2 linked regions of the Aquibium microcysteis genome follow. The protein of the gene in region 2 interacts with the protein of the main gene of each other region in a pairwise test. Links are inferred from orthologs where the notes say so. Each region holds a gene or a part of one and is shown on either strand. Other genes may lie near its edges.

Region 1 (4,520 bases), 1.8 Mb from region 2 along the record:
TTCGCTGTCGGACGGCGAGGGGCTGCTCGTCACGGGCCCCAACGGATCGGGCAAGTCGACGCTGCTGCGCATCGTGGCGGGCCTGCTGCCGATGGCCGGTGGGACGGTGCGGATCGAGGGCGGCGAACCGGACTGGCCGGACGTGATGTCGGCCTGCCACTATCTCGGCCACCAGAACGCGCTGAAGCCGGCGCTGACCGTCACCGAGAACCTCTCCTTCTGGCGCGACTATCATGGCGAGCCGCATCTGCCGGTGGCCGAGGCGCTGGAGATGGTGGGGCTGGAGGAGATCGGCCACCTGCCGCTCGGCTATCTCTCGACCGGCCAGAAGCGCCGCATCGCCATCGCGAAACTGCTGGTCTCCTACCGCCCGGTCTGGATGCTCGACGAGCCGACCGCGGGGCTCGACCGCGCCTCGGAGGCGCAGTTCGCGAAGCTGATGGCCGCGCATCTGGAGGACGGCGGCATGATCCTCGCCGCGACGCACCTGCCGCTCGGGCTGGAATGGGCGCAGGAACTGCGGATGGGTCAGTGATGGAACAACGATCAGCGATGCGTTCTGTTGCGCCCCCCTCTGTCATGCCGGACATCTCCCCCACGAGGGGGGAGATCGGCCGTCATGAGCGCTTTCGCCAATCACCAGCGTTGCAGGGGAGGCGTGGCGGGAGAGGCCAGGTGATCTCCCCCCTCGTGGGGGAGATGGCCGGCAGGCCAGAGGGGGGCGCCGCAGAGCGTCTTCGCTTCAGGCTCATGAGCGACGACCGATGCTAGCCCTCTACCTCCGCGACGTGCGCCTCGGCATCCGCGCCGGCGGCGGGGCGCTGGTCGGCATCCTGTTCTTCCTCGCCGTGGTGGCCGTCATCCCCTTCGGCGTCGGGCCGGACCTCAACCTGCTCGCCCGCATCGGGCCGGCGATCCTGTGGATCGGGGCGCTTCTGGCGAGCCTGCTCGGGCTCGACCGGCTGTTCCAGGCCGACCGCGACGACGGCTCGCTCGACCTGCTGATCATCGCCGGCGAGCGCCGCATGCTGGCGCTGGCGGTGTTCGTGAAGTGCCTGGCGCACTGGACGTCGAGCGTGCTGCCGCTGGTGATCGCGGCGCCGCTGCTCGGCCTGTTCATGAACATGGAGCCTCTGGGCATCGGCGCAGCGACGCTGACGCTGTTCTTCGGCACGCCGGCCATCGCCTTCATCGGCGCGGCGGGTGCGGCGGTCGCGGTCTCGCTGCCGCGCGGCGGGCTGCTGGTCTCGGTGCTCGTTCTGCCGCTGGTGATCCCGGTACTGATCTTCGGCGTCTCGGCGAGCTACGGTGCCGTCACCGAGCCCGACCCCTTCCTGCCGCCCTTCCTGCTGATGACGGCGATGACGCTGTTCTTCGCCGTGCTCGGCCCGGTGGCGGCGGCAGCGGCGCTGCGATGGTCGGCCGACTGATGCAAGCCGAAACCGACCTCGCGCGGCTGCTCGCGGCCATGTCGCCGCGGCTGGACGAGACCGTCTACGTCTTCGCCACGCTGCCCGCGGGCAGCCCGGAGCCGGCAGGGCTCGCTGCGCTGATGCGCTTTGCCGAGGACGAAGGCACGACGCTGGTGCTGCCGCGCGCGGAGGCCGGGCGGGCGGGCCTCGGCTTCACCTTCCCCTGCCGGCGGATCGTGCTCGAGGTCCATTCGTCGCTGGAGGCTGTCGGCTTCCTCGCCGCCATCCTGCCGCGGCTGGCCGCGGCGGGCATCGGCGTCAATCCGGTCTCGGCCTTTCACCACGACCATCTCTTCGTGCCGGAAGCGCGGGCGGCGGACGCGATGGCGATCCTGGAGGAAGTGGCGCGGTAGACCTGAGCGATTCCGTCGCAGGCCGGAAGCCGCCGCGATCACGCCGCTTTGATGGGCGTCAATTGCGGGAAGCGCTCGATCCCTCTATTGAAGACAGTCATGAGCCAGACCACGCTAGCCACCGCCCGCTGGACGGATCTCGCGAACCCGACGCGCTTCGTCGGCTTCGCGAATGCGGTCGTGCCCTGGCTGGCCGGGCTGACCGTCCTCGTCCTGGCGACCGGCATCTGGATGGCATTCGCCGCCCCGGAAGACTACCAGCAGGGCATCACCGTCCGCATCATGTACATCCACGTGCCCTTCGCCTGGCTCGCCATGATGTGCTATTCGATCATGTCCGCCTCGGCGATCGGCACGCTGGTCTGGCGCCATCCGCTGGCCGACGTCTCGCTCAAGGCCGCCGCCCCCATCGGCGCCATGTTCACCGCGCTCTGCCTGATCACCGGCTCGATCTGGGGCAAGCCGATGTGGGGCACCTGGTGGGTGTGGGACGCGCGGCTGACCTCGGTCTTCGTGCTGTTCCTGATGTATCTCGGCCTGATCGCGCTGACGCGCGCGCTGGACGACCCCGGCCGCTCGGCCCGCGCGGCCGCGATCGTCACGCTCGTCGGCTTCGTCAACATCCCGATCATCAAGTTCTCGGTCGACTGGTGGAACACGCTGCACCAGCCGGCCTCGGTGATCCGCCTCGACGGTCCGACCATCCACCCCTCGATGCTGTGGCCGCTGCTCGTCTGCGCGCTCGGCTTCTCGCTGCTCTTCTTCACCCTGCACCTGATGGCGATGCGCACCGAGATCTGGCGCCGCCGCGTCATCGCCATGCGCCGCGTGTCCGCACGCCGCGCCGACGCTGCGGCGGCCTGAGCCCGATGTCGCACGAACTCTTCGTCGCCGCCGCCTACGGCATCTCCGCGCTCGGCATTCTGGCCCTCGTCGCCTGGAACCTGATCGACCAGCGCGCCCGCAGGACCGAACTCGCCGACCTCGAGGCCCGCGGGGTGCGCCGCCGCTCCGACCGCGCCGGAACCGACAAGCGATGAACGTGGAAGACACCCGGCCCACACGGCCGCGGCGCTGGCTGGTCTTCGTGCCGCTCGCGCTGTTCCTCGCCCTGTCCGGGCTGTTCCTGGCGCAGCTTCTCTCCGGCCGCGACGTCTCGACCATCCCCTCCGCGCTGATCGGCCGGCCGGCGCCGCAGACCGACCTGCCGCCGCTCGACGGCACCGGCCTGCCCGGCCTCGCCAGCGCCGCCTTCGAGGGCCAGGTGACGCTGGTCAACGTCTGGGCCTCCTGGTGCGCGCCGTGCCGGCAGGAGCACCCGCTGCTCATGCAACTGGGTCAGGACGACCGCATCCGGATCGCCGGGCTGAACTACAAGGACAAGCCCGAGAACGCCCGCCGCTTCCTGGGCGAACTCGGCAATCCCTACGACGCCATCGGCACCGACGATGCCGGCCGCACCGCCATCAACTGGGGCGTCTATGGCGTGCCCGAGACCTTCCTCGTCGGCCGCGACGGCACCATCCTGTGGAAGCACGTCGGCCCCTTCACGCCGCAGAGCGTGACCGAGGAGCTGATGCCGCAGATCGAGAAGGCGCTGGCGGCGGGTTGACCGGCTTCCCCTCCCCCTTGCGGGGAGGGGCCAGGGGTGGGGGTGGAGACGCCACGCGCGTTGGCCCAGCCAAAGCTCCTCTCCGCCGCTTTCCCCCGATTGGCAACGTCGCGCCGCCGCCCTATCTTGCGCCTCCATGGTCTATCCCCTGTCCCCGATCTTCGCCCGTACCGTCCCCGATGGCGACACGCATGAGCGTGCCGTCTGCGAGACCTGCGGCTTCGTGAACTACGAGAACCCGAAGATCGTGGTCGGCTCCGTGGTGCGGCACGACGGCAGGATCCTGCTCTGCCGGCGCGCGATCGAGCCGCGGCACGGCTTCTGGACGGTGCCGGCCGGCTTCATGGAACTGCACGAGACGCCGGAGGACGGCGCCCGCCGCGAGGCCCGCGAGGAAGCCAACGCGGCGCTGGCGATCGACGGGCTGCTTGCCATCTACTCGGTGCCGCGGCTCTCCCAGGTGCAGCTGATCTACCGCGCCACGCTGGCCGAGCCGGTCTACGCGGCCGGCGAGGAGAGCCTGGAGGTGGCGCTGTTCTCCTGGGACGAGATCCCCTGGGGCGACCTCGCCTTCCCGACCGTGCACTGGATGCTGCGCCACGAGCGCATGGTGCAGGATGGCAGGGGCGTGGCGCCCTTCGCCAATCCGCCGGGCGAGAACGGCGACGCACGTCCCCGGTGAAGGAACCGACGCGCCGCGCGCGTCCTCACCACATCGACTTGGCGTAGGCCTCCGCAAGCGCTTCGTCGGCTTCCGCCGCCGTCGCCGCATAGGCGATCTGGTCCTTGAGGATCTCGCCCAGCGTCGGCATCTCCGAGCGCGCCGGCCAGGTCTCGGGCGCCCAGAGATTGGAGCGCATGAACGCCTTGGCGCAGTGCATGTAAACGGACTGGACGGTGACGACGATGACCGTCGTGGGGCGCTTGCCGTCGACGGCGAGGCGCTCGCGCAGGCCTTCGTCCGCCGTGATGCGGGCCCGGCCGTTGAGGCGCAGCGTCTCGTTCATGTTCGGGATCAGGAACAAGAGGCCGACCGCCGGTTCGGCGACGATGTTCTCCAGCGTGTCCAGCCGGTTGTTGCCC
Region 2 (4,760 bases):
CGCCGGCATATCCGGAACCGGACGGAACGGTCGCCGTTCACACCCTGCAGGAAGAGCATGTCCCCGGTGCCCGTGCGGCCTTTCGCCCGGGCCAAAATTCCGACATACATGAACCCTATCGGGCCGGTTCGGCCGGCGGATGAGACAGGAGAGCGGATGCGCAGGACGACTGGACGGCTCGTGGCTGCGCTTGCCATCATGGGCCTCGGCGGCTGCACGACGATGTCGATCACCGGCTCGGAGGCGACGCGGCCCGCGACGGCCGATTCGATCATCGCGGCAATGAAGGGCGGGCTGATCGGGGGTCCTCTCGGCGCCAGCCTCAGCTCCCGCGACCGCCGCAGGGCGCTCGAAGCCGAGTATCGCGCGCTCGAATACACCGCGCCGGGAACGCCGGTGGCCTGGCGCAGCGAGGACGGGCGCATCAGCGGTCGCGTCGTCGCCGCCCAGCCCTATCGCGTCGGTTCGCAGGACTGCCGCCAGTACAGCCATTCCGTCGGGGCGGGCGCGGAGGAGAACGACGCGCGCGGTACCGCCTGCCGCAGTCCGAACGGCAGCTGGACACCGCTCACCTGACGTCGCGGATGCCGCGTGAGGCATCCGGAGCGGAATTTCCATGCGGGCGCCGCCAAATAGCCGCATGGGGAGACGATTGGAATGCGGTCCAACCCCCGCTATGTGAGACCGCATGGTGTTCTGGATCGTCCTCGGGCTGCTCACGGTCATCGCGAGCCTCGCCATCATCCTTCCGCTCGCCGGCTCGCGCCGCGAGGTGGCGGGCGCGCGCGAGCATGACCTCGAAGTCTATCGCGACCAGCTGGCCGAAATCGAGCGCGACGCCGAACGCGGGCTGATCGGCGTGGACGAGGCGGCCCAGGCGCGCGCCGAGATCGGCCGCCGTATCCTGAAGCTCGACGCGTCTGGCGAGGGCGAGGGGCATACGGCGCGCGCGAACACGCTGGTGCGCGGGCTCGCGATGGCGGCGGTCGTCGCGGTACCGGTGACGAGCTGGGGCCTCTACTCCGCGATCGGATCGCCGGATATGGCCGGCCAGCCGCTCGCCGAAAGGCTCGCCAAGGATCCCGCGTCGTCCACGATCGACGAACTCGTCGCCCGTGCCGAAGCCCATCTGCGCGCGAATCCCGAGGATGGCCGCGGCTGGGACGTGGTGGCGCCGATCTATCTCAGGCTCGAGCGGGCGGGCGAAGCGGCGACCGCCTTCCGAAACGCGATCCGGCTGCAGGGCGACAGCGCGCAGCGCTGGACGGGCCTCGGCGAAGCGTTGATGGCGGGTGCCGGCGGCGTGGTCACGGCCGATGCGGCCGCGGCCTTCGAACGGGCGGCCGTGCTCGATCCCGCCGACCCGCGGCCGCGGTTCTTCCTTGCGACGGCAAAGGCCCAGGAGGGTGACCTCGCCGGGGCGGCCGACGACCTCGGCGCGCTCCTGTCGACGCTCGAGGCGGACTCGCCCTGGCGGCCGGTCGTGGAACAGACGCTGGCGCAGGCCACCGCAGAGGCGCAGCGCCGCGCAGCGGCGGCCCCCGGTCCGTCGAGCGAGGACGTGGAGGCGGCCGCGGCACTTTCCGATGCGGAGCGTGCGGACATGATCCAGGTCATGGTCGAGCGGCTCGACGAGCGGCTAAGGCAGAACCCGCAGGACGCCGAAGGGTGGCAGCGCCTCGTCCGTTCCTACCTCGTGCTCGACCGCAGGACGGATGCACGCGATGCACTGGCCCGCGGCGTCACGGCGCTCGGCGCCGACACGCAACAGGCCCGCGACCTGACGGCCTTCGCCGCCGGGCTCGGGCTCGGGGATGAGCAACAATGATGAAACGAAAGCGAAAACGCCTGACCATCATCGCCGGCGGGCTGACCTTCCTCGGTGCGGCTGCCGGCCTGACCTTCTATGCCCTGGGCGAGAAGTCGTCCTATTTCTACATGCCTGCGGACCTCGCTGGAGCCAGCATCGCGCCCGGCCAACGCATCCGGCTCGGCGGGCTGGTCGAGGAGGGTTCGGTCGAGCGCGGCGGCGGCACCCGCGTCGCCTTCGGCGTCGAGGATGGCGCCGGCAAGGTCAAGGTGGTGTATGACGGTATCCTGCCGGATCTGTTCCGCGAGGGGCAGGGCGTGGTGACGGAAGGCGCGCTCGGTACCGACGGCGTCTTCGTCGCCGACAGCGTGCTGGCCAAGCACGACGAGACCTACATGCCGAAGGAAGTGGCCGACAGCCTCAAGGCGCAGGGCGTCTGGCAGCCGGAATAGCGCGGAAGGGGAGGACTGCGGACCATGGTCGAGACCGGACATTTCGCGCTCGTGCTGGCCTTCGTGCTGTCGCTGGTGCAGTTCGTGCTGCCGCTGATCGGCGCGCGGACCGGCGACGCCCGGCTGATGGCGACGGCGGGGCCGGTGGCGGTGACCGGCTTCGCGATGACGGCGATCTCGTTCGCCGCTCTGACGATCGCCTACATCCTGTCCGACTTCTCGGTCCTGAACGTGGTCCAGAACTCGCACTCGCAGAAGCCGATGCTCTACAAGATCACCGGCACCTGGGGCAACCACGAGGGCTCGATGCTGCTGTGGGTGCTGATCCTGACCTTCTTCGGAGCGCTGGTGGCGTCCTTCGGGCGCAACCTGCCGGCGACGCTGCGCGCCAACGTGCTGGCGATCCAGGGTCTCATCGGCGCCGCCTTCTTCCTGTTCATCATCGCCACGTCGAACCCGTTCATCCGGGTGGACCCGGCACCGGTCGAGGGGCAGGACCTCAATCCGATCCTGCAGGACGTGGGCCTGGCGATCCATCCGCCGCTTCTCTACCTGGGCTATGTCGGCTTCTCTGTCTGCTTTTCCTTCGCCATCGCGGCACTGATCGAGGGCCGGATCGACGCGGCCTGGGCGCGCTGGGTGCGGCCATGGACGCTGGCCGCCTGGATCTTCCTGACCGGCGGCATCGCCATGGGTTCATACTGGGCCTATTACGAACTCGGCTGGGGCGGCTTCTGGTTCTGGGATCCGGTCGAGAACGCCTCCTTCATGCCATGGCTCGCCGGGACCGCGCTGCTGCATTCGGCGATCGTGATGGAACGGCGCTCGGCGCTGAAGATCTGGACGCTGCTGCTCGCCATCATGGCCTTCTCGCTGTCGCTGCTCGGCACCTTCCTGGTGCGCTCGGGTGTGCTGACCTCCGTCCATGCCTTCGCGACCGACCCCGCCCGCGGCGTCTTCATCCTGATGATCCTCGTCTTCTTCATCGGCGGAGCGCTGATGCTGTTCGCATGGCGGGCGCAGACGCTGACGCCCGGCGGCATCTTCGCGCCGATCTCGCGCGAGGGTTCGCTGGTGCTCAACAACCTGTTCCTGTCGACGGCGGTGACGACGGTGCTGGTCGGCACGCTCTATCCGCTGGTGCTGGAATCGATCACCGGCGAGAAGATTTCCGTCGGCGAGCCCTTCTTCAACCTGACCTTCGGTCCGCTGATGGTGCCGCTGCTGCTGGCCGTCCCCTTCGGCCCGCTGCTCGCCTGGAAGCGCGCCGATCTGTGGGCCGCTTCGCAGCGTCTGTTCTTCGCCTTCGGCGGTGCGGTGCTGGTCATGCTGGTGACATACGCCTTCGTCGACCGGGCGTCGGTGCTGGCGGCCTTCGGCATCGGGCTCGGCACCTGGCTGGTTCTCGGTGCCCTGACCGATCTCGCCGCAAAGTCCGGCATCGGCAGCGTTCCGCCTCGCGTCGCCTTCCGCCGTTTCACGGGACTGCCCCGTTCGGCGCATGGCACCGCGCTCGCCCATCTCGGCGTTGGGCTGACGACGCTCGGCGTCGTGGCCGTCATGTCGCTGCAGACCGAGCACATCCTGACCATGAAGCCGGGCGAGAGCGTCAGGGTTGCCGGATACGATCTGCGCTTCGAGGGGCTGCAGCCCTATCGCGGCCCGAACTACACCGAGGATCAGGGTCGCTTCCTGCTGCTCGATTCCGACGGCCGGACGCTGACGGAGATCGTCTCGTCGAAGCGCATCTATCCGGCGCGGCAGATGCCGACGACCGAAGCCGGCATCGCCACCCGAGGCGTCAGCCAGGTCTATGTGGCGCTGGGCGACGCCGTCGACGACGGCGGCATCGTCGTGCGCATCTGGTGGAAACCCCTGGTGACGCTGATCTGGCTCGGCTGCGTGGTGATGATGGTGGGCGGCACGCTCTCGCTGCTCGACCGGCGTCTGCGCGTCGGGGCGCCGGCGAAGCGCCGGAAGCGGCTCGCCGCGGCGGAGACCGCGGCATGACGGGCCTTCTGCGCCCGCTGCTGGCGGCCTTGCTCGTGGCCCTGGCGGTCGCCATGTCGGCCGGGGCGGCCCGCGCGGTGCTGCCAGACGAGGTGCTCGACGATCCGGCGCTGGAGGCGCGGGCGCGCGAACTCTCGACGCATCTGCGCTGCCTCGTCTGCCAGAACCAGTCGATCGACGATTCGAACGCCGAACTGGCGCGCGACCTGCGCGTCCTGGTGCGCGAGCGGCTGGTGGCGGGAGACAGCGACGACGAGGTGATCGATTTCGTCGTCGCGCGCTACGGCGAATTCGTGCTGCTGAAGCCGCGCATGAACCTGCGCAATCTCGCGCTGTGGGCGACGCCCGTGGTGGTGATCGGCGCCGGCGCCGTCTTCCTGGTGACGCGCCGTCGGCGCAGAGCGGGACCCGGCGACCGGCTGTCGGCCGACGAGGAGGCGCGTCTCGGCAAGATTCTGGAAGAGACCGACAGAGCCGGCTGATAGGCT

Evidence for each region. The genes of interacting proteins can lie anywhere in the genome.
Region 1: the proteins of ccmE (region 2) and IAI54_RS18880 interact in binary tests that used the Escherichia coli proteins (3 or more experiments, as listed by UniProt). The link is inferred for Aquibium microcysteis from one-to-one orthologs.

The regions. Positions count from the first base shown.
Region 1 is NZ_CP061080.1:4,047,351-4,051,870, forward strand. Bases 1,080-3,806 are described here. They hold IAI54_RS18880 (heme ABC transporter permease), read left to right. Parts: upstream 1,080-1,924; coding sequence 1,925-2,689; downstream 2,690-3,806. Other genes in these bases: ccmB (heme exporter protein CcmB), read left to right, coding at 1,080-1,430; IAI54_RS18875 (ACT domain-containing protein), read left to right, coding at 1,430-1,825; ccmD (heme exporter protein CcmD), read left to right, coding at 2,695-2,865; IAI54_RS18890 (DsbE family thiol:disulfide interchange protein), read left to right, coding at 2,862-3,437; IAI54_RS18895 (NUDIX hydrolase), read left to right, coding at 3,574-3,806. Also shown: heme ABC exporter ATP-binding protein CcmA, read left to right, coding at 1-535; more of ccmB, read left to right, coding at 765-1,079; more of IAI54_RS18895, read left to right, coding at 3,807-4,119; IAI54_RS18900 (pyridoxamine 5'-phosphate oxidase family protein), read right to left, coding at 4,145-4,520. UniProt on the Escherichia coli protein: Required for the export of heme to the periplasm for the biogenesis of c-type cytochromes.
Region 2 is NZ_CP061080.1:5,842,423-5,847,182, forward strand. Bases 578-3,544 are described here. They hold ccmE (cytochrome c maturation protein CcmE), read left to right. Parts: upstream 578-1,827; coding sequence 1,828-2,262; downstream 2,263-3,544. Other genes in these bases: ccmI (c-type cytochrome biogenesis protein CcmI), read left to right, coding at 689-1,828; IAI54_RS27560 (heme lyase CcmF/NrfE family subunit), read left to right, coding at 2,287-3,544. Also shown: IAI54_RS27545 (hypothetical protein), read left to right, coding at 157-576; more of IAI54_RS27560, read left to right, coding at 3,545-4,272; IAI54_RS27565 (cytochrome c-type biogenesis protein), read left to right, coding at 4,269-4,754. UniProt on the Escherichia coli protein: Heme chaperone required for the biogenesis of c-type cytochromes. Transiently binds heme delivered by CcmC and transfers the heme to apo-cytochromes in a process facilitated by CcmF and CcmH.